2 regions of the Salinibacterium sp. VpJ6 genome follow, and region 2 is predicted to be linked to the other one. Evidence: predicted binding sites of a transcription regulator. Region 2 holds the regulator's gene; the other holds the start of a gene.
What was found. Region 2 encodes HspR, which represses chaperone genes until heat shock. Its sites were predicted from a motif close to AAGTTGAGTCNNNNNGACTCAACTT; they were not measured.
Positions count from the first base shown of each region.

Region 1: ACWTV1_RS03600 (Hsp20/alpha crystallin family protein) is a predicted target of HspR. The motif match lies at 7,392-7,416, and genes of this name have one in related genera.

Region 1 is NZ_JBSOQL010000001.1:720,007-731,500, forward strand. It holds gene ACWTV1_RS03555 (transglutaminase TgpA family protein) at 1-996, opposite strand, end outside; gene ACWTV1_RS03560 (DUF58 domain-containing protein) at 983-2,353, opposite strand; gene ACWTV1_RS03565 (AAA family ATPase) at 2,363-3,358, opposite strand; gene ACWTV1_RS03570 (PLDc N-terminal domain-containing protein) at 3,385-3,744, opposite strand; gene cofE (coenzyme F420-0:L-glutamate ligase) at 3,783-4,571, opposite strand; gene ACWTV1_RS03580 (TIGR03557 family F420-dependent LLM class oxidoreductase) at 4,611-5,624, opposite strand; gene ACWTV1_RS03585 (hypothetical protein) at 5,734-5,856, shown strand; gene ACWTV1_RS03590 (alpha/beta fold hydrolase) at 5,864-6,622, shown strand; gene ACWTV1_RS03595 (hypothetical protein) at 7,003-7,281, shown strand; gene ACWTV1_RS03600 (Hsp20/alpha crystallin family protein) at 7,434-7,874, shown strand; gene fgd (glucose-6-phosphate dehydrogenase (coenzyme-F420)) at 7,982-8,998, opposite strand; gene coaD (pantetheine-phosphate adenylyltransferase) at 9,017-9,505, opposite strand; gene ACWTV1_RS03615 (ATP-dependent DNA helicase RecG) at 9,593-11,494, opposite strand, start outside.
Region 2 is NZ_JBSOQL010000001.1:1,488,853-1,500,346, reverse strand. It holds gene ACWTV1_RS07330 (MFS transporter) at 1-1,181, opposite strand, end outside; gene dnaK (molecular chaperone DnaK) at 1,424-3,292, shown strand; gene ACWTV1_RS07320 (nucleotide exchange factor GrpE) at 3,293-3,949, shown strand; gene ACWTV1_RS07315 (DnaJ C-terminal domain-containing protein) at 3,967-4,953, shown strand; gene ACWTV1_RS07310 (heat shock protein transcriptional repressor HspR) at 4,959-5,393, shown strand; gene ACWTV1_RS07305 (YqjF family protein) at 5,443-6,225, shown strand; gene ACWTV1_RS07300 (nitrilase-related carbon-nitrogen hydrolase) at 6,467-7,312, shown strand; gene hydA (dihydropyrimidinase) at 7,385-8,848, shown strand; gene ACWTV1_RS07290 (TIGR03842 family LLM class F420-dependent oxidoreductase) at 8,931-9,947, shown strand; gene ACWTV1_RS07285 (ABC transporter permease) at 9,952-10,905, shown strand; gene ACWTV1_RS07280 (ABC transporter ATP-binding protein) at 10,902-11,494, shown strand, end outside.

The DNA.
Region 1 (11,494 bases), 770 kb from region 2:
CCGCAGCCGCTGGATCTGAATCTGCATGACGTTCTCGGTTCGAGGCACCTCATCAGAGAGCCCCTGGGCGGGAGCGAACTCGTCAACGGTGTTTGCGTCGTCGAGCTCACGTTCGGAGGGACTCCACGTTTCGTCGCTGAACTCATCGAGCGCAGCCACTCTGAGGTACTCGTCACCCTCGTCAGAGAAGTAGGTCAGTGCGAGCAGCGCAGAGTCACGCCGAAGATCATTGCTCAGGTTGAGGATCGGGTTGACACCGGTAGAGATCAGGCCCGTCGCACTCGACGATGACTCTCCCGGTTCAACGCTCGGCAAGAGCACGGGAACAATCAGCGCCAGCACGAGCGCGCTTGCCACTACCGGCCATGCGGCACGCACCGTCGTTCGCTCCCCCGCGACGAGCAGGATGCCGGCGTAGGCGAGAGCCGTCACCGCGAAGCCGAACGCGTCGTGCAGCTCGCTGCGCACAAAAGCGGGAACTGCGAGCATGATGAGCAGGGGAAGCGCCGTCAGCGCTGGTCTCCGCAGCACGAAGGCAATGGCATCCATCGCGACGGCGAGCCCCACCGCACCGAGGCAAATCAGGAAGACGATGCCGGTGTCGGCATCCGCAGGAAACCGCTGACTTTCCATTGACGACTGACCTTGCGCAATCAGCGCGCTAAAGCGATCGAACGTGTCGAGGGTGGGGATGATGCCCACGATTGCGGTAGCGGGCGCAAAGAGCAGGGTGAGGGTCGCGAGGCCAGCCGCGGCCCCCACGAGCGATCCGATCCAGGCGCGCGCAATGAGCGTGTGAGCCACGGCAGCGACGACAAGCACCACGATTACGACGCCGATGTACGGGAACCACCACGCGCCCTCGGTGAGCACTTCGCCCAGACTGCTCGCCGCAACACCGAGCGCCAGAGCGAGAGTGCCGCTCAACGACCAGATGCGCACGCGTCGTTCGTGAGCGCGCAAACTACGAGTGCGGCTCGCCTCAGTTGTTGTCACGGTGTGCCCTCGACTCCGCAACGAACAGCGTCCACGCCTCGGCAACATCATCGAACGACTGCACCGCAATGACCTTCCACCCGGCATCGCGCAGTTCATCAGCAACAGGCTGCCGCGCCGGGTCACCCGTGCGCGCGAAATCTCCGAAGCTCGACGACGACTCCACCACAAACGCCACAGCAAGGACGCTGGCAAGCGCCTGACGTTGCAAGTACGCCACCGTTTCAGGCTCAGGATGCGCGACGAGCGCCAGCACGGGGCCTCCCGCACTCGTGCTCGGCACCGGTTCACCCCACCAGCCCGGCGCGCTTTCGACTGGTCCGAACGTAGCAAGACGGGTCAAGAACTCTTGTTCCTCAGCAGCCCTTCGGTGCACGATCGACGCCTCCGCCAACTGGGAGGGACCCGTTTCGATGACCTCGACGAGAAAGCCTTCGCGCTTGAGTTGAACGGCGGCAGAGGCGAGCATACTGACGATCCATTCGAAACGCGGGCTGCGAGCGGCAGCGGTGATCGCACCGCTCGAGAGGCGCACGGATTCGCTGCGGCCAGCATCCGGGTATCCCGCCAGGCGGGTATCCACGATGATGCGGGCCTCGGGGTAACTGTGCTGCTCCTCTTGGCGCACCATGAGGCTGCCGTGGCGGGCGGATGCTCGCCAGTGCACCCGGCGCATCGCATCGCCGCGGCGGTACTCCCGCGTCATCGCGTCGTCGTCGTCACCGGCCGACCGTCGCTGAAGCACCCGAGCATCACCGTCGCCCGACTGAGCGAGCAATGCCGACTGGGCCAACGTGACGACTCGCGGCGTGACGGTCAGTTCAGTGACACCACCGACACTCCAGGTGCCATTAGCCAACGCCAGCGGGTCAATGCTCTGCAGCAAGAGCGGGCCGATCTCAAAGATGCCACGATCGCGCGGAGTAAGAGAGTAAGTGAGTTGTGCGGCACTGCGCTGGTTGAGCCCGCCCACTCGAGCTGACAGCGGCGGCAACCAGCCGCTTGCTGTCGCCCACGGCTGCCACGGCAGACCATCAGCCCAGTGCACCCCGCGAAGACCCGTGCGCGCATAATTATCGACTCGCAGCGTGACCCGACTAGTGATGCCTGCCTCCACGACAGGGAACGCGAATTGACGCGCGACGGCCAGAGAGGATTCTCGAGAACGCACGAGCACCCCCGCCATCAGCGGCAAGGCCAGGGCGAAGCATCCGGCATATAACAGAATCGGCATACCCGCCGTGTAGCCTGCTACAAGCCCCACCCCGCCGAGCACCATGAAGGCGCTGCCGCGGTTGGTGAGCCGCACCACGCGCAGCGCAACGGACAGAGCTCGGAACGGACGCAGGCGAGGCATCAGGGTCGACTAGGACGCCGCAGCGGTCACCGGAACCGGTGTTTCCGCGACGATGCGCTCGATCACATCGGCGATCGAATGCCTTGTGAGAACAGTGGATGCCTGAGCCGAATGCCGCGCCGGAATCATCCGGTGTGCCAGCACCGTCACAGCAAGCGCGTCGATGTCATCGGGCAAGACGAAGTCTCGGCCATCGATCGCAGCGCGTGCCTTCGCGGCCCGGACCAGGTGAAGCGTGGCTCGCGGACTCGCTCCCAACCGCACTTCGGGGTCACGCCGCGTCGCCTGCGCAATCGCCACCGCATACTCTTCAACCGCCGTGCTCACGAAGACACGGCGCACCGTCGCGATGAGCTCGCGCAACTGCTCGACGGAGACGACGGGAGTGAGCGCATCGAGCGGACTCGACAGCTCACGCGAACGCAGCATCTCGAGCTCGGCGGCGGCATCCGGGTAGCCCATCGAAATGCGCGCCATAAAACGGTCGCGCTGGGCTTCGGGCAGCGGGTAGGTGCCTTCCATCTCGATGGGGTTCTGCGTCGCGACCACGATGAACGGTGTCTCGAGCTCGTAGGTGGTGCCGTCGACGGTCACACTTGACTCAGCCATGCACTCGAGAAGCGCCGACTGGGTCTTAGGGCTCGCACGGTTGATCTCATCGCCGATGAGGATGTTCGCGAAAACGGGGCCCTTCTTGAACTCGAACTCGCGGGTGTTCTGGTTGTAGACCGAGACACCAGTGATGTCGGCGGGCAGCAAATCGGGAGTGAATTGCACGCGAGAGACCGTGCTGTCGACCGTGCGGGCCAGTGCACGCGCCAACATCGTCTTGCCGACGCCCGGGACGTCTTCGATGAGCAAATGCCCCTCGGCAAGAAGCACCGTGAGCGCCAGTCGCACTGCCTCAGTTTTGCCGTCGATCACCGTTGAAACACTGCGAATAATCGCATCACAGCGGTCGTGGAACACATCATCGGGCAGAGACCCGGAGCTAGGGACATCCATGGAGTGAGTCTTACACCCGTCTTGCACTACGGCAATTGTTTGCGGTCGCGGAGGCGTTCTTCGAGAGCCCGAATCTTCTGTTGGCGCTCAAAATATTCGATCTCGGCGTCGAGCTTGGCGATCTCGGCTTCTGTCGAGCTGATGTTGGTCGTCGCGAGGTCTGCACGGCGCTCGGGTGCGCCAAACGACGAGAAAGTCGGTGCAGCCGAGTTGTACTCGCGACCAACCGCGAACCACAAAATACTGCCGATAAACGGCATGATGATCACGATAAACAACCACGTGATCTTGCCCAAATTCTTGATCCGAGACTCATCGATCAGGATGACGTCGATCAGTACAGAAATCAGTAGCGCGAAATACGCGAACGAAACGAGGAGCCCCATCCGAATATCGTAAGCGTAAATTCACCGGCAGTCGAGCATTATTCCTCTTTGAGCGCGCTCTCGTCATGAGCTTCATCGAAGCCTGCCATCCACGCCTCTTTCGTGCCCAAGCTGAACATGTCTTCGGGGCCGCTGCGCACAAGGGACCGGGCGCCGGGAGCATCGAGGTCAGCGACGTGGCGGCCGAGTCCGCGCAGCACCGCAACGGGCAATCCCCCAGCCTTGCCCTTGACCAAATCGGTCGCGGCAGCAACCTCGTCGGCGAGTGCCGTAACGCTCACGGCGAGCGGGCGGCCCGACGCATCCGCGGTTCCTCGCAGGTCATCAAGCACGTGGATGCCGGCGGCGCCGATTGCGATGTCGGCCTGCCCCTTGCGCCACGGCCGCCCCACGGTGTCGGTAATCACGAGGCCGATAGTCACGCCGAACCGCTGCCGCAGGCCAGCACACAGCGTGCGCGCGGTCGCGTCGGGGTCGAGCGGCAAGAGCAGAACGATGCCGTCGGGAGTATTGCTGGAATCAACACCGGCCGCTGCCATCACGAGACCGAGTCGGTTCTCAACGATGCGCGTCACGCCATTGGGGTGCTCACGCGACGCGACGATGCGCACGGTTTCGTCGGTGATCGCTTGTTCGCGATCTGCCGCTTCGACCGAGCGGCCCTCGGCCTTGCTCACAATCTTGGAGGTCACGGTGAGGATGTCACCATCGAGCAGTCCGCCCGCATTAACATCGCCAGACTCTGCCACTAGAGCGCCCGCGATCACCTCAACGAGATCGTCTCCGGACACAATTTCGGGGATGCCGGGCACGGCCCATGCGCTCATTCTCACGCTTCTAGTGTGAGGCATTATTCGCGCGCGCTCTTACTTGCGCAGCACGGGAAGCACGTCGCGGCCGAAGACATCTAAGAATTCCCGCTGATTGCGACCGACGTTGTGCAGGTAGATGCGATCGAACCCGGCGTCGAGGTAGCTCTGGATGTAGGCACGGTGCACGTCGGGATCGGCGCTCACGGGCATCCGCCCCTCGAAGTCTTCTGGTCGCACCATGCGGGCAAGCTGTTCAAGCTCGAACGGCGAGCGGATGTCGTTTTTAGCGAACCGCAGTCCACCGTTCGGCCATTCGGTGAGCGCGTTGCGCATGGCCTGCTCATCTGTTTCGGCCCAACTCAAGTGCAGCCGCAGCACGCGACTCTGGCTTTCCCTGCTGCGCCCTGCCTCGCGGGCACCTTCGGCGAAGCGCCCCAGCAACATGTCGATCTTCTCGAGCGGTGCCGCTTCGGTGATGAGGCCGTCGACGGTCTTTCCGGCGCGCTTCGCAGCGACCGGGCCGGCTGTCGCGACCAAGATTTCGGGGGCGACTTCGGGCATCGTCCAGAGTCGCGTCGATTCGAGGCGGTAGAACTGGCCTTCGTGGCGAACGTCTTTATTCGCGAGCCCCGAGGCGAAGAGCTTTTTGATGATCTCGACGGCTTCGAACATCCGGTTGATGCGTTCTGGGGCTTCGGGCCAATACTGACCAACGATATGTTCATTGATCGCTTCGCCACTGCCGAGCCCTAACCAGTGACGGCCCGGGTTCATGGCGGCAAGGGTGGCGGAGGCCTGGGCGACCATTGCGGGATGCCACCGGAACGTCGGCGCCGTGACTCCCGTACCGAGATCGCCCATTGTGGTTTCGCCGAGACCGCTCAGCACGTTCCACACGAACGATGCTTGCCCCTGCTGTGGCACCCACGGCTGATAGTGATCGGCGGCCATGACCCCGCGAAAGCCCCGCGTTTCTGCATGCTGCGCAAAGCCCATCACCTCGCGCGGATGAAACCGTTCGAGCATGGCGGCATAGCCGATATGGGGTGCAGCAACAGTCACGGGCATCCGTCTATTGTGGCGGTTATGGTGCCCCAAGTGGGCTCATCATTCGCGCAACCGTTGAGTTGGCACGCTCGCGGGCGGATAATGGCGGTCTACTCAATGAGGAGTCAGCATGAAGCTCGGCGCGTTTTCTGTCAGTCTCACCGTGAAATACCGTGCTGCGTCTTTCGAGCTCCACAAGCAACGAAGCCTCGAGCGCCCGATCGACCACGTCCTGATCGACCAGCTACGCTAGCCCGCCGATGCACGTCATTCTCATCCCCGGATTCTGGCTCGACGGAGACTCCTGGGCTCCGGTAACCCGCGCACTACGAGATGCTGGCCACACCGCGCATCCGCTCACCCTTCCTGGCCTGCGACGCCGTGACACCAACCGCGCGACGGTAACGCTGGCTGACCACATCGCGGCGGTGGTCGCGGTGGTTGACGCCCTCACTCATGTCGAGGCTGATGGCAGCGAGAACGGAGGGGAAGACGAAGACGAACGACCGACGCCCCGCATTGCCCTCGTTGCCCACAGCGGCGGAGGCCCCATTGCCCACGCGGTCGCGGATGCCCGGCCCACGTGCTTGGCCAGAATCGTGCACGTCGACACCGTGCCGTTGCCGAACGGCATGCCAATCAACGCTGAACTACCGACCGTTGACGGTGAGATCCCACTGCCTGACTGGAGCCTCTTCGATGATGAAGACCTCGTTGACCTGACCGACGAACTGCGCACGTGGTTTCAAGAAATTGCGGTCCCCCAGCCGGCACTGATCGCAACCACCCCGCAATCGCTCTCTACCCCGGCGCGCTTCAGCGTGCCCGCCACCGTGATCTGTTGCGAGTTTCCCGCCGACCAGGTGCGAGAGTGGATGAGCGAGGGTGCATCCTTCGCGACCGAACTCGCTCAGCTCACCGACCTCGAACTCGTGGACCTCCCCACCGGGCACTGGCCGCAGTTCACGAAACCGACTGAGCTCTCGAACGCCATCATCACGGCTTTGCATCGCACCTAAATTAGGTCTTGTCGTCAGCGACTGCCCGCCCTACACTAAGCAAACGCCAACTATTGAAAGGAGCCTTGCGTGTTTATTTTCACTTTTACGAAGAACCCCACGACCGCCGGCTCCGTCGGCACCCTCACCGCCTAACCGGTTAGCGTTCTCCGCTCACCGGTTCTGACGGTGGCGGCGCTCACGGAGCACTCGACCCAACTCGATCATCGCGAGACTGCGACGGCTGACGAGTCTGCACCCCTTTCGCGGGTGCTTTCGCCTCTTGATGATCTTCCCTTCTTCAGCGACTCGCGATCACTGTGGGATGCCGTTGGGTCGCCACCTGAAACAGCGCATTTTTGCGCGCCTTCCGCATCCACTTTTCTCACGAAAGACACCTCATGAACGCAACTCTGGCGGCTCCGAAAGACCGCCGTGACCATCCGCCCGAACCTCGTCCCGTCGACGAGCCGCGCCCCGCGGCAGTACGTCGCGTGGGAGTCATCGACCGTCTTGCTCTGCATCTCGGCGTCGCTCTCATCACGTGGAGCCGCCGGCCGCGCCGCGCTCGACTGCTCGCGTCGGCTGAACTACGGGCTCAACACCAGCTCCGCCGCGAGCGTGTGGCTCTGGCCCGTGCTCGCACTGAACAGAACTATCCGCGGCTCATCATCCGATGAGAACCACGCATTCGACCGTCGCCGGAGCTCTCCGGCGGCGGTCGTTTCGTTGTCAGCGAACTTTGAGAAAAATGACTTGGCACTCTCGGGGTGAGAGTGCTAATTTTTGATTGTTGAGTCACGGTGACTCAACTTTGAGAAAGGGGTTTCCCATGACACTGTCATTTGATCCTTTTGCCGAACTCGACAGGCTCTCCGCAGCTGCCCAGTCCCGCGTCGGCACCCAGCCCATGCCCGTGGATCTCTACCGCCAGGCTGACGAGTACGTTCTCACCGCCGACCTTCCGGGCGTCGATCCCGGCTCTGTTGACGTTGACGTTGACGGTCAGCTCCTCACGATTCGCGCCGAGCGCACCGCTGGCGAGCGCGAAGGAGCCAAATGGCTCTCGCAGGAGCGCCGCTACGGATCCTACCTTCGCCAGTTCAGCATCGGTGCGGGCATCGACCGCGACAACATCAGCGCCAGCTACGACAACGGTGTGCTCAGCGTGATCATCCCGGTGTCGGAGAAGGCAAAACCTCGCAAAATTGAGGTCAGCACCAACTCCATGAACCAGGCTCGATCGACCGAGAAGGTCGCTGTCACGAGCTAGACGGCATGCAGTAGTCGGCGTTGATCGCCGACACAGCAACGATGGGCGGATGCTTCACGCATCCGCCCATCGTCAGTTAACCCGTGTGCGCGTCTCGCGCTCTAGGCCTACAGTGCCCGCAATCGAGGAGCAATGTCGCGCTCGAAGAGTTCGAGGAAGCGGCGCTGGTCTCCGCCGGGCGCGTGGAATACGAGGTGGTTGAGGCCGGCATCCACATAGGGACGGATCTCTTCGACGATCTTGTCGGGGTCGTTGCCCACGATCCACCGCGACGCAATTTGTTCGATCGGTAGAGCGTCAGCGGCACGTTCCATTTCGATCGGGTCGGTGATGTCGTGCTTTTGCTCCTTGGAGAGCGCGAGCGGCGCCCAGAAACGGGTGTTCTCGAGAGCAACGTCAGCGTCGGTGTCGTACGAGAGTTTGATCTCGATCATCCGGTCGATGTCTTCGAATTTGCGGTCAACCTTCGCTGCGCCCTCTTTCACGCCGGGGATCAGCGCGTCGTTGTAGAGCTCCATGCCCTTGCCCGACGTGCAGATGAAGCCATCACCGGCACGGCCGGCGTAGCGTGCCACCATGGGGCCACCGGCGGCGATGTAGATCGGGATGGGCTGGTCGGGGCGGTCATAGATGCTCGCGCCGTGAGTGGAGTAGTACTCCCCCTCGAACGACACGCGGTCTGAGGTCCACAGTTCGCGCATGAGGCGAACCGATTCACGCAAGCGAGCGAAGCGCTCCTTGAATTCGGGCCAATCTTGCTCACCGGCACCGCGGAATCCGGTGGCGATCTCGTTGAGTGCCTCGCCGGTTCCCACCCCGAGCATGATGCGCCCCGGGTACAGGCACCCCATCGTGGCGAAGGCCTGAGCGAGCACGGCGGGGTTGTAACGGAAGGTCGGAGTCATCACGCTCGTGCCGATACGGATCGTGCTCGTGCGCTCACCGACCGCTGCCATCCAGCTCAGCGAGAACGGCGCATGACCACCCTCGTGACGCCACGGCTGGAAGTGGTCGCTGACCGCAACACTCTCCATGCCGTGAGCTTCGGCCGCCACCGCAATCTCTACGAGTTCACGCGGGGCAAATTGTTCGGCTGACGCTTTGTATCCGAGAGTGAGAGTCATAGACCCATTGTGCCGGTGTTAGTCGCGCGGCGCTTGCAAAAACTCAGAAACCACCCGAGGAACATACGGCGCAACATCTCCGCCGAGCGCCGCAACCTGGCGAACGAGCGAGCTGGAGACGTGCGCGTGCGCAGGATTCGGCAGCATGAAGATGGTCTCGACAGCCGCGAGGTCTCGGTTGACGATCGCCATAGGTGTTTCGTAGGCGACATCCACTTGAGACCGGATGCCCTTCACGATGACACTTGCACCAACCTCGGTGCAGTAGTCCACGAGCAAGCCCATACTCCAGCTGGTGACGCGGATGTTGCCGGCGAACCGAGCATCCGCCACGGCCTGCTCCAGCAGCGAAACGCGCTGCGCAATCGGCAAGAGCGCCGTCTTGCCGGGGTTGTGCACGACAAGAACGTGCACTTCGTCAAAGGTTTTTGCTGCCCGCTCAATCACGTCCAGGTGGCCCAGGGTGACAGGGTCAAAGGACCCGGGAACGACAGCGATCCGACTCATGCTTCAACGATAGTGGCTGAGCCCGTTCGCCTACGTGGGAGTTCGCTGTGCGGGGAACTTGTTTTACCGGAGTTCGCTTTCGGTGAGCTAGTTCTTACCCAAGAAGGCTTCGGCACTCTCATCAAGGCGACGCTTCAATGCATCGGCGAGCGCCGGATGCTCGGCAAGACTCGGGTCGGCAACGAGAACGCTCTGCGCCGCCTCGCGAGCCTCCGTGATGAGTTGCCCGTCGTTGGCCACGCGCAGCAGCTTGAGGCTCGAACGCCCGCCCGACTGCACTCCGCCGAGCACATCGCCTTCACGACGCAGTTCCAAGTCTTTGTTCGCGAGTTCGAAACCATCGAGAGTGGATGCCACAGCCTCGACCCGCTCGCGAGCCAACGACTCCCCCTCGGCTGCTGTCACGAACAGGCACAGTCCGGGGACGCCGCCACGGCCGACACGACCGCGAAGCTGGTGCAATTGAGAAACCCCGAAACGGTCAGCATCGAGCACGACCATGACTGAAGCGTTGGGCACGTCGACGCCTACCTCGATCACGGTCGTCGCGACCAGAACGTCGATATCGCCGGCAGCAAACGAGCGCATGAGCTCGTCTTTCTCGTCGCTCGAGAGCTTGCCGTGCAGCGCCTCGATCCGCTTACCCGCGAGAACCTCGTTGCTGCGCAGCGACGCCAGCACCTCAGTGACATTGGCGATGGGTCGCGGCGGTCCGGCATCCGGATCGTCGGTTGTTTTCGGGGCGGGCTCACTGCCGGGTTCTTCTGTCTTGGCATCAATCGCGGGGCACACGACGAAGCCCTGCCGGCCGATGGCCAGTTCTTCGGCCAGCCGCTGCCACACACGCGATACCCAGCCGGGCTTCTCGGCCAGCGGCACAACGTGACTGCTGATCGGTTGGCGACCGGCGGGCAACTCGGCGATGGATGAAATGTCGAGGTCGCCGAAGACCGTCATTGCGACGGTGCGCGGAATCGGCGTTGCGGTGAGGACAAGAACGTGGGGCGGCTTGGCGCCTTTGAGCCGCAGAGCCTCGCGCTGGTCGACACCGAAGCGGTGCTGCTCATCGACGACGACGAGACCGAGATCGACGAAGCTGACCGCATCGCCCAAGAGTGCGTGCGTACCGATGACGATGCGCGAAGCACCCGAAACGGTCGCCAGCAGGGCCTTCTTGCGCTCTGCCGTGGGCAATTGGCCGGTGATGAGGGTCGGGCGCAATTCGGCCGCGAGATCGGGACCCAGCGTTCGCACGATCGACCGAAAGTGTTGATGAGCGAGCACTTCGGTGGGCGCCAGCAACGCCGACTGGCCACCGGATTGCGCAACAGCCAACATCGCACGCAGCGCGACGAGCGTCTTACCGGAACCCACTTCACCCTGCACCAGGCGATTCATCGGCACAGGCTCGGCAAGGTCATGGAAGATCTGCTCGCCGACGGACTGCTGGTCGCCCGTGAGCGTAAACGGCAACGCAGCATCGAAACCCTCGAGCAGGGAGCCAGCCGTGCGCGCAATCGCCTCAGACTCACGCTGCTTCTGGCGCTGCTGCAAGAGAGCGGACTGCAGCACGAAAGCTTCTTGAAAGCGCAAGGCATCGCGAGCGCTGCGCCAATCGGAGTCGACCTTGGGGCGGTGCACGAGCTCAAGCGCCTGCGAATATCGCAGTAGTTCGCGTTCGCGGCGCACGGCATCCGGAACCGGGTCTTCGAGCGGGCCAAGCGTATCGAGCACAACCTCGACCGCTTTCTGAATCTGCCAACTCGCGACAGTGGAAGTCGCGGGGTAAATAGGGATCGGCTGCTCCGCCCACCCCTTAGCCTGCTCGGGCTTCTTCAGCTCAAGAGCATCGCGGTCGAAAAGTTCGTAATCGGGGTGCGCCAGTTGACGCGTGCCACGGTATTGGCCGACCTTGCCGGCAAAGATTCCGCGAACGCCCGGAAGGAGCTCGTTGGCCCGCCACGCCTGATTGAAGAACGTGAGGGTCAG
Region 2 (11,494 bases):
CAGAATCCTGCTTTGGCGTCGCCGATGAACAGCACGGCGAGACCGGCGAGCACGAGACCGATGAGAGAGCCGATGATCACGTTCTTGGCTCCGAGCCTGTCGTCGAGCCATCCGCCAATAAAGGTTCCTATGCCGGCGACCAGGTTGGCGGCGACGGCGAAGTAGATGACTTCGCTCGGGCTAAAGCCGAACACTTGAGCGGCGATGATGGCGCCAAACGTGAAGACGGCGGCCAAACCATCCCGGAAGACTGCGCTCGCGAGCAAGAACATGAGCACTTGAGGGCTCTTCTTGGCGAGGCTCGCGATGGTGCGAAAGAGCTTCAGGTAGCTCGCGAAGAAATTGACGCGATTCTCTCGAGCGCCCGCGGGAATCTCGGGAACCGCAATCAACACGGGAATGGCAAAGATCGCGAACCAGGCTGCTGACGCAAGCACGGCGAAGCGGATATCGAGAGCGCCACCCTCGGTGCCGAATGGCACGTTCAGGAGCCCATTGCCGGTGTCACTTCCGAAGTTCTGAATGAACAGCACGAGCAGGATGATCAGCAGCACGATGCCGCCGATGTAGCCCATGCCCCAGCCGAATCCGGAGACACGACCGACAGTAGCGGGGGTGGAAACCTGCACGAGCATGGCGTTGTAGTTGACGCTCGCGAACTCGAAGAAGATGTTTCCGGCCGCGAGAAGTGCAGCGCCGAGGTAAATGTAGGAGGGAATGGGCTCGACGAAGAACATCGCTCCCATAGCGAGTACGACGAGGCCGGTATTGATGGCAAGCCACAGCTTGCGGCGCCCCGACCCATCGGAACGCTGACCCAGGATGGGAGCCAGAATTGCGACGAGGATGCCGGCGATCGTGAGGGCACCAGAGATCACCGTGGTGTTGCCAGCTTTCGCGAGAACGAGTGCCGGGTTCTTCTCGTCGTCACCGGCGGCGGCGACGATCTCGGGGTCGATGAAGAGGCCGCTGGCGAGGTAGGTGCTGAATACGAAGGTGGTGACGACGGCGTTGAATGCAGCGGACCCCCAGTCCCACAGGGCCCAGGCCCGCACTCGACTCTTGGGTATTGCGGCATCCGTGATGAGGCCTTGCCCCACGGTGCCGATCGCGCGCGTGTTCGAGACCCGAGGAACAGCAGGAGTGCCGGGGGCGTCGTTGTCGCCAGTCTTGTCCGTCATGCGAACAGGTTAGTGGTGTGCGGTAAACAATGGGTGCTGTTCGCGCCGCAAGTTCTCGCTAGTTGCTTCGTTGCTTCAGTGAGGGAAGAGTGCCGGGGACCCGAGCGAATATCCTCCAGCCACCTTGAGTCACACACACTCAACTTTCAGCTACGCAGCTTGACTCTCGACTCGAGCAGGAGCAAACTTGATACAGCGCGACTCAAGTTCGCAAACCCAAACGCTTAAAGGAGTAAGAGCACATGGCTCGAGCAGTAGGTATTGACCTCGGAACCACGAACTCCGTAGTTTCCGTTCTCGAAGGTGGAGAACCCACCGTCATCGCAAACGCCGAAGGAATGCGCACGACGCCTTCCGTCGTCGCATTCACCAAGGATGGCGAAGTCCTCGTTGGTGAAACCGCCAAGCGTCAGGCTGTCACTAACGTCGACCGCACCATTGCTTCCGTCAAGCGCCACATCGGTACTGACTGGACCGTCGCAATCGACGACAAGAAGTACACCCCGCAGGAAATCTCCGCTCGTACGCTTGCCAAGCTCAAGCGCGATGCCGAGCAGTACCTGGGTGAAGACGTCACCGACGCAGTCATCACCGTTCCCGCGTACTTCAACGACGCTGAGCGTCAGGCAACGAAGGAAGCTGGTGAGATCGCGGGCCTCAACGTTCTGCGCATCATCAACGAGCCCACCGCTGCTGCACTCGCGTACGGTCTCGACAAGGGCAAGGAAGACGAGCTCATCCTGGTCTTCGACCTCGGTGGTGGAACGTTCGACGTTTCGCTGCTCGAAGTGGGCAAAGACGACGACTTCTCGACCATTCAGGTCAAGTCCACCTCGGGTGACAACCGCCTCGGTGGAGATGACTGGGATGCCCGCGTCGTTGACTACCTGATCCAGCGCTTCAAGGACTCGACCGGTGTTGACGTTTCTGGCGACAAGATCGCTAAGCAGCGCCTCAAGGAAGCTGCTGAGCAGGCGAAGAAGGAACTCTCCTCGCAGATGTCGGCAAGCATCCAGCTTCCGTACCTCTCGCTCACCGAGAACGGTCCAGCCAACCTCGACGAGACGCTCTCGCGCGCCAAGTTCGAAGAGCTGACCGCCGACCTTCTCGACCGTGTTCAGAAGCCCTTCAACGACGTCATCAAGGAAGCAGGCGTCAAGCTTGCCGACGTATCGCACGTTGTTCTCGTGGGTGGATCGACTCGTATGCCCGCCGTCGTTGAACTCGTCAAGAAGCTTACGGGTGGCAACGAGCCCAACAAGGGCGTCAACCCCGACGAGGTTGTCGCTGTTGGTGCTGCACTGCAGGCTGGTGTCTTGAAGGGTGAGCGCAAGGACGTTCTCCTCATCGACGTCACCCCGTTGAGCCTCGGTATCGAGACCAAGGGCGGAATGATGACCAAGCTCATCGACCGCAACACGGCTATCCCGACCAAGCGCAGTGAGACCTTCACCACGGCGGATGACAACCAGCCTTCCGTGTCGATTCAGGTCTTCCAGGGTGAGCGTGAGTTCACTCGCGACAACAAGAACCTCGGAACCTTCGAGCTCACCGGCATCGCGCCGGCGCCTCGCGGCATCCCGCAGGTTGAGGTCACTTTCGACATCGACGCCAACGGCATCGTGCACGTGTCCGCTAAGGACAAGGGCACCGGCAAGGAGCAGTCGATGACGATCACGGGTGGCTCAAGCCTCTCGAAGGAAGACATCGAGCGCATGGTTCGCGAGGGCGAAGAGCACGCTGCAGAAGACAAGGCTCGCCGCGAGGCAGCCGAGGTTCGCAACAACGCAGAACAGCTCGCGTACTCGACCGGAAAGCTCATCACCGACAACGCTGAGAAACTGCCAGAAGACGTGAAGACCGAGGTTCAGGCCGACGTTGACGCGCTCAACACGGCGCTTGCCGGCGACGACGAAGCCGAAGTAAAGACGGCCTTCGACAAGCTCACCGAAAGCCAGCAGAAGCTCGGCGAAGCAATCTACAAGCACCAGGAAGAAAACCCTGAGGCCGCTGCAGAGGGCGACGACGCACCCGCTGGCGAGAGCTCGGACGAGGACATCGTTGACGCTGAAGTTGTTGACGAAGACGAAGCTGACTCGGACAAGAAGTAAATGTCTGACAACAACCACGACCACGACGAAAACCAGGAGCCGGTGATCAACGACGAAAGTCAGAGTGACCCGGAAACCGGCGACGTCAGTGCGTCTGACTCGGCTGCCGCAGAGGAATCTGCGGCAGCCGAGGGGCAGCCCGCTGCAGAAGATGCTGCGGATGCTGCTTCGGACGCCGAGAAGGCTCCCGACGAGCTGAGCGAAGAAGACCAGCGTCTTCTCGAAGAAGCTAGCCGGGACCTCGTTGCCGAGATGCGTGAGCAGATGTTGCGTGCGCAGGCCGAACTGGTGAACTTCCGTACTCGCGTAGAACGCGACCGTGTTGCTAACCGTGAAGCCGTGATCGCCGACGTCGTTCGTTCGATGTTGCCTGCGCTGGATGACCTCGACCGTGCTGACAAGCACGGCGATATCCTCGAGGGAACGCCGATCGCGCTTGTTGCGCAGAAGATCAACTCGAGTTTCGAGCGGTTCGGCTTGCGCAAGATCGGCGAGAAGGGCGAGCCCTTCGATCCCGCTTTCCACGAGGCCGTTGTTCACTTGAACGACCCCGAGGCAACCGAGAACACGATCGCTGACGTCATTGAGCCTGGCTACATTCTTGGTGAGCGCGTTGTGCGTGCCGCGAAGGTTGCTGTCTCCGGCCCCACCGATTAGGGCGGGGGTGGCGTGTAGTGGCTAGCCAAGATTGGTTTGATAAGGACTTCTATAAGGTGCTCGGGGTGTCGAAGGATGTCTCCGAGGCCGACCTGAAGAAGACCTATCGCAAACTCGCGCGCCAGTTTCACCCGGACTCCAATCCGGGGGATCCCAAGGCGGAGGCTCGTTTCAAGGAGATCAGCGAAGCCCACTCGGTTCTCTCTGACCCTGAAATGCGCCGCGAATACGATCAGGTTCGCGCTATGGGCTCCGGCGCTCGCTTTCAAGCGGGCGGTCAAGCTGGCGGCTTCGAAGATGTCTTTGGTGGCATGTTCGGTGGCGGTGGCCAGAGTTATGGTGGCCAGAGCTACGGCGGAGGGCAGTCGGGCGCAAGCTTCGAGGACCTCCTCGGCGGTATGTTCGGCGGTCAGGCCGGCCCCGGTGGCGGCCCCGGTTTTCGGGGCGGCCCTGCCAAGGGTCGCGACCTAGCCGCGAACACCACGCTCGACTTCGCTACGGCGATCAACGGCGAAACGATCAAGCTCCAGCCTGCTGGCGGCCGTCCGATGAATGTCAAGGTTCCTGCGGGAGTCAGCGACGGTCAGAAGATCCGCCTCAAGGGCAAAGGCGAGCCGAGCCCGAATGGTGGCCCGCCTGGCGACCTCGTGTTGACGGTGACGGTGCGCAAGCATCCGGTGTTCGAGCGGGAAGGCAACAACATTCGTGTTGTCGTTCCCGTTACGTTCGCGGAAGCAGTGCTCGGCGCCACCATCGAGGTTCCCACTCTCGGCGGTGCTCCGGTGAAACTGAAGGTTGCACCGGGAACCCCGAGCGGGCGAGTATTGCGAGTAAAGGGTCGCGGCGTCGCGACAGCGAAAGCAACCGGAGACCTGCTTGCCGAAGTGCAAGTGGCGGTGCCTAACCGCATCTCGGAAGCTGCGTTGGCGCACCTTGAGGCCTTTGCAGAAGCGATGCCCGCAGAGAACCCGCGGGACGACCTGATTGCCCGAGCCAGGAGCTAACAGCTATGGATGAGCTAACCCCCGCGTTTGCTATCGCCGTTGCGGCGGAGCTTGCGGGAATGCATCCGCAGACGTTGCGACAATACGACCGTCTGGGTCTCGTGTCTCCCACGAGAACCAGCGGTCGGTCGCGGCGCTACTCTATGCGTGACGTGATGCAGTTGCGCGAGATCGCGGCGCTCAGCGCCGAGGGTCTCAACCTCGAAGGCATCAAGAGAATTCTTGACCTCGAAAATCAGGTCACCGAACTCACCTCCCGGGTTCGCGAACTCGAAACGGCGCTGGCCGATGAGATGCTCTCCAAGCCGGGCCGTCGCGTGTTCGCTGCGGGTCAGGCCGGCGAAGTGATCTCACTGCGCGCCGGAACGCGAGCCGAACGCACCGACCAAGTCGTGCTGTGGCGCCCCTTCGTGCGCCGCGATAACCAGCTTCCCCGCTGATGATGCGCGCGGCGTCGAACATCCACACGTCCTTGCGGCGGGTGCCCTAATGTTTCGCGAAGCGCCGCCCCTCGGTGGTCCCGCCATCCTGCGCCAGCGCTGGAGCGAAGTTTCCTTTCTGCACTGGCGCGTAGACCCCGCCGTCGTCGCCCCTTTCATGCCGGAGGGGTGTCGCCCGGATACCCTCAACGGCAGCTCCTGGGTGGGGCTCATCGCGTTCCAGATGTCGCAGAGTTCGTTCTTTGGCGGGCCCCGCATCCCGTGGCTCGGCGATTTTCCCGAAGTAAATGTGCGGCTCTATTCGGTCGACGAGAAGGGCAGGCGCGGCGTTGTCTTTCTCTCGCTCGAAGCCTCGCACCTGATTCCCGTTCTCACCGCGCGGGCAGCTTTTGGCTTGCCCTACCAGTGGGCTTCGATGAAGATCGGGCAGCGCGACGGGCAGATTGCCTACAAAACGAAACGGCATGGCCGACCGGATGCGGCATCCCACATCATTGTGCGCCCGATCGACGACCCGGCGGCCAGCGTCTCACTCGCGGCTGACCCCGAGGCAACGTTCTTGACAGCTCGGTGGGCGTTTCACGAAACTCACCGTGGACGAACGATCTACTGTCGCAACCTGCACGAGCCGTGGCCGCTGCAGCCGGCCGAAGTGGTCTACCTCGACGATGGTTTGCTCGCGGCAGCCGGGTTTGAGGGTCTTGCCGACCGCGCTCCCGACTCAGTTCTCTATGCCAGCGACGTTACGACGGTGTTTGCGGCACCCCAACAACCGTTCCAGATTCGTGCGCCTCAGTCGCGACCAGTGTGGACGTCTACGCGCTCTTCGTAGCTTCCGCGAGCAATATGCCTAAGTTGCATAGACAATTTTGGGCAATATGGTCTCACCAGCACAAATGAGCATTGCCTCTCGCGTCAGTCGAGGCCATGATGAGTAACCACAACGTCATATAGGCACAACACGATTGAAACGATGAACCCGGAGAATGAACGCACGGGGATAGTTCCCGTTCGCGCGTCACTTTCCCGGTTTATCACCGAAGGCAATGACGCCGAATAACGCAGGAGGCACCATGACGACAGTTCGCGCAGCAATCACACAGACCACTTGGACAGGCGACAAGGAGTCGATGCTCGACAAGCACGAGCAGTTCGCTCGGGATGCCAAAGAGCAGGGCGCTCAAATCATCTGCTTCCAAGAGCTCTTCTACGGCCCGTACTTCGGGATCACTCAAGACAAGAAGTACTACCGCTACGCCGAGCCTGTTGATGGCCCGATCGTTACGCGCTTTCAGGCCCTGGCTAAAGAGCTCAACATGGTCATGATTCTGCCGATCTATGAAGAGGCGATGACGGGCGTGTATTACAACACCGCCGTCGTTGTTGACGCTGACGGCACGAACCTCGGTTCGTACCGCAAGCACCACATTCCTCACCTCGACAAGTTCTGGGAGAAGTTCTACTTCACGCCCGGCAACCTTGGCTTCCCCATGTTCAACACCGCCGTCGGCAAGGTCGGCGTTCACATCTGTTACGACCGCCACTTCCCCGAGGGATGGCGTGAACTCGGGCTCAACGGCGCCGAGATCGTCTTCAACCCGAACGCCACGAAGCCCGGGCTCTCCAACCGCCTCTGGGAGGTTGAGGGCCCCGCAGCAGCAGTGGCTAACGGCTACTTCGTTCTTCAGCCCAACCGTGTCGGCCTCGAAGACAACGAGTACGGCGACGAAGCCGTTGACTTCTACGGCACCAGCCAGGTCATCGACCCCCGCGGAAACTTCGTGGGCGAACGTGGCTCAGGCACCGACGAAGAGATCATGATTCGCGATCTCGACATGGACCTCGTGCAGGAGATGCGCGACGACTGGCAGTTCTACCGCGACCGTCGCCCCGACGCTTACCTGTCGATCCCCAAGTAAGTCCAACGTCAGCCCCGGGCTGTCTTGGCGCCCGGGGAACAGCAGGCATTCGACATCGCAGAGGAGCGAATCATGGCCACCACTCTCATTTCTGGCGGAACAGTCGTCAGCTCAACGGGGCGCGCCCCCGCAGACGTCCTGATCGACGGCGAAGTAATCAAGGCTGTGTTGTCACCTGGCAGCACGCTTTTTGGAACGGATGTTGCGGCATCCGTCGACACCGTCATTGATGCCACGGGAAAGTACGTTATTCCCGGCGGCATCGACGCGCACACCCACATGGAGCTGCCCTTCGGTGGCACCGCGGCAATCGACACGTTCGAGACGGGCACTCGCGCTGCGGCGTGGGGCGGCACGACCGCGATCATCGACTTCGCGGTGCAGACCTTTGGCGAGCGCATCGAGGATTCTCTCGCAGCGTGGCACGGCAAGGCATCCGGCAACTGTGCGATCGACTACGGCTTTCACCAGATCGTTGGTGACGTTACGCCCGATTCGCTGAAGGCCATGGCGAAGCTGCCCGACGAGGGCATCACGAGCTTCAAGATGTTCATGGCGTATCCGGGCGTTTTCTATTCGGATGACGCTCAGATTCTGAAGGCCATGCAGGTGTCCCGCGACACCGGCCTCATGACGATGATGCACGCCGAGAACGGCCCGGTTATCGACGTTCTCGCTGAGCAGCTCGTGGAGCAGGGCAAAACTGACCCGTACTATCACGGTGTCGCTCGCGCCTGGGAGATGGAAGAGGAGGCGACGCATCGCGCGATCATGCTCGCCAAGCTCACCGGTGCTCCGCTCTACATCGTTCACGTCAGTGCGAAGCAAGCGGTCGAACAGATCGCCGGCGCTCGCGACCGCGGCCAGAACGTGTTTGCTGAGACCTGCCCGCAGTACCTGTACTTGAGCCTCGAAGAACAGCTGGGTGCTCAGAGCGAGCAGTACGGCCACTTCGAAGGCGCCAAGTGGGTGTGCTCGACTCCGTTGCGTTCGCGCGAAGAGGGCCATCAGGATGCCATGTGGCAGTCGCTGCGTACGAACGATGTGCAAATGGTCTCCACCGACCACTGCCCGTTCTGCATGAAAGACCAAAAAGAGTTGGGCCTCGCGGACTTCCGCAAGATCCCCAACGGCATGGGAACGGTCGAGCACCGTATGGACCTCATGTACCAAGGCGTTGTCACGGGAGAAATCACTCTCGAACGCTGGGTTGAACTAACGAGCACCACCCCCGCTCGAATGTTCGGAATCTATGGCCGTAAGGGCGTCATCCAGCCCGGTGCCGATGCCGACATCGTCGTCTACGACCCCAACGGCCACACCTCGATCGGTATGCCGGTCGACGAAAACGGCAAGCCAACGGGCAAGAAACACCACATGAACATGGACCACGCTGCCTGGGAAGGCTTCGAAATCGACGGGCACGTCGACACCGTTCTCTCCCGTGGCAAGGTCATTGTGGACAACGATCAGTACCTCGGTTCGAAGGGTGATGGCCGCTTCATGAAGCGTGGCCTCACCCAGTACCTCACCTAAAACAGGTTCTCGTGCAGCATCCGTGTGGCTGAGGCCAGCGGATGCTGCCTTGGCCTCCCTTCCACCACGAACGAGGAGCACCATGGATTTCGGAGCAGTACTTCAAACTAACCCGCCCGCAGCACGAACCGTTCAACTAGCGAAGCTCGCAGAGGCGCACGGCTTCAACTACGTCTGGACCTTCGACTCACACATCCTGTGGCAAGAGCCCTACGTGATTTACAGCCAGATTCTGGCCGAAACGCGCAAGGTTATCGTCGGCCCGATGGTCACGAACCCGGCCACCCGCGACTGGACCGTCACGGCATCCACCTACGCCACGCTCAACGAGATGTACGGCAACCGCACCGTCTGTGGCATTGGCCGGGGCGACTCGGCTGTGCGCGTGACCAACGGCAAGCCCACCACACTGAAGGATCTTCGCGAGTCGATTCACGTCATCCGTGAACTCGCCAACTCGCGTTCGGTCGAATACGGCGGCGCCCAGTTGCAGCTGCCGTGGAGCAAGGGCTCAGAGCTCGAAATGTGGGTTGCTGCCTATGGCCCCCTCGCCCTCAAGCTCACCGGTGAAGTCGGAGACGGCTTCATTCTGCAACTTGCCGACGTGGACATCGCCGCCTGGATGATCAAGAAGGTGCGCGACGCCGCTGAGGCTGTCGGCCGCGACCCCATGTCGATCAAGTTCTGTGTTGCCGCTCCGATGTACATCGGTGACGACTGGGAGCACATGCGCGACCAGTGCCGCTGGTTCGGTGGAATGGTGGGAAACCACGTCGCCGACATCGTCAAGAAGTACGGCACCGACGGAGACGTACCCAAGGCCCTCACCGACTACATCGAGAAGCGTGAAGGCTACGACTACAACCAGCACGGTCAGGCGGGCAACACCCACGCGGCGTTTGTTCCGGATGAGATCGTTGACCGGTTCTGTCTCATGGGCACCGCCGAGCAGCACATCGAGAAACTCGAGAAGCTGCGCGAGCTGGGGGTCGACCAGTTCGCTGGCTACCTGCAGCACGACAACAAAGAGGAAACGCTGCGCGTGTACGGTGAGACCGTGATTCCGGCTCTCACCGAAACAGTGACGGCGAAGGCCTAACCCGATGACGGCAACCCACAACGATAAGCGTGGGGAGGTTGCCGTCCGCCCCGCGAGTTCGCCGGGTGCGCTGGCTAACCCCGCGCGCGCTCGGCTGCTCGGTGGCTTCGGCTGGGGCATCGCCGGCGTTCTCTTCATCGCGCTGATCTGGGAGGGCTACAAGTTCTTCGGTCCAGACAACGGTGTGCTGATTGGTGAACTCCGCGTGCTCCCGCGCACGACCGACCTGGCCATGCCGCACTTCTGGGACATGATGGTGCGGTTGGCTGAGCCGGTTACGCGCGCCGACGGTGCACTTCCCCTCTGGGCCGTCGTTGCGCTCGCCGCGCTCACCACGCTCGGCATCGCCGCCGCGGGCTGGGCGGTAGGAGTGATCGTGGGCATCGCCTTCGCGCTCCTCATGCAGCGCTGGCGCCTCGCCGAATTTGGACTGCTGCCGTGGATCGTCATCAGCCAGACCGTGCCGCTCATCGCCTTCGCCCCCGTGGTGAAGAGCTGGGGCTCACGCGTCGAGATCGGCTCGTTCGAGTGGCAAGACTGGATGTCGGTCGCACTCATTGCGAGCTACCTCGCGTTCTTCCCGATTACTGTCGGCGCGCTCAAGGGGCTGCAGTCTCCCGACCGCATCCACGTTGAGCTGTTCGAAACCTACGCTTCGGGCTACTGGCCGACTCTGCTGCGCTTGCGACTGCCGGCATCCGTTCCGTATCTTCTTCCGGCACTTCGCCTCGGTGCGGCTAACGCCGTAATCGGTGCGGTTGTTGCCGAAGTCTCAACGGGGCTTCAAGGCGGCATCGGTCGCCTACTTATTCAGTTCGCCGGTCAAGCATCGGGTGACCCCTCTAAGGCGTGGGGCCCCATCTTCGGCGCGATCGTTCTCGGGCTTGTTGCGGCCGGTTCGGTCGCCCTGCTCGGCGTGATTCTCAAGGACTACAGACGAACCGAGGAGGCCGCATGAGCGACCAGATCCCGACCACTACTTCCGCCATCAACCTCGGTGCCAGCGTGACAGCGGATGCCGCTGCCGTGCAGGTGCGCGGAGTCAACAAGCAGTTTCAGACCGCGACCGGCATCGTGCATGCGCTCGAGAACATCGACCTCACAGTTCAGGCTGGCGAGTTCGTTTCGCTCATTGGGCCGTCGGGCTGTGGCAAGTCGACGCTCATGCGGTTGATCGCTGACCTCGACGACCCGACCTCGGGGGAGCTGACGGTGTTTGGCAAGACCGCTACCCAGGCTCGCCTCGATCAGGATTACGGCATCGCGTTCCAGCAGGCGGGACTGTTGCCGTGGCGCTCGGTGGCCGCGAACGTTGCGCTTCCGCTCGAACTGCACGGCGTCGCATCCGCTACCCGTCGCACTCGCGTTGCAGAACTTCTCGACATGGTGGGCCTCACCGAGTTTGCCGACCGCTTTCCCGATCAACTCTCGGGCGGAATGCAGCAGCGCGTTGCTATTGCGCGGTCGCTGGCGGAACAGCCGCGACTGCTACTGATGGATGAGCCCTTCGGCGCCCTCGACGAGATGACGCGCGAGAAGATGCAGAC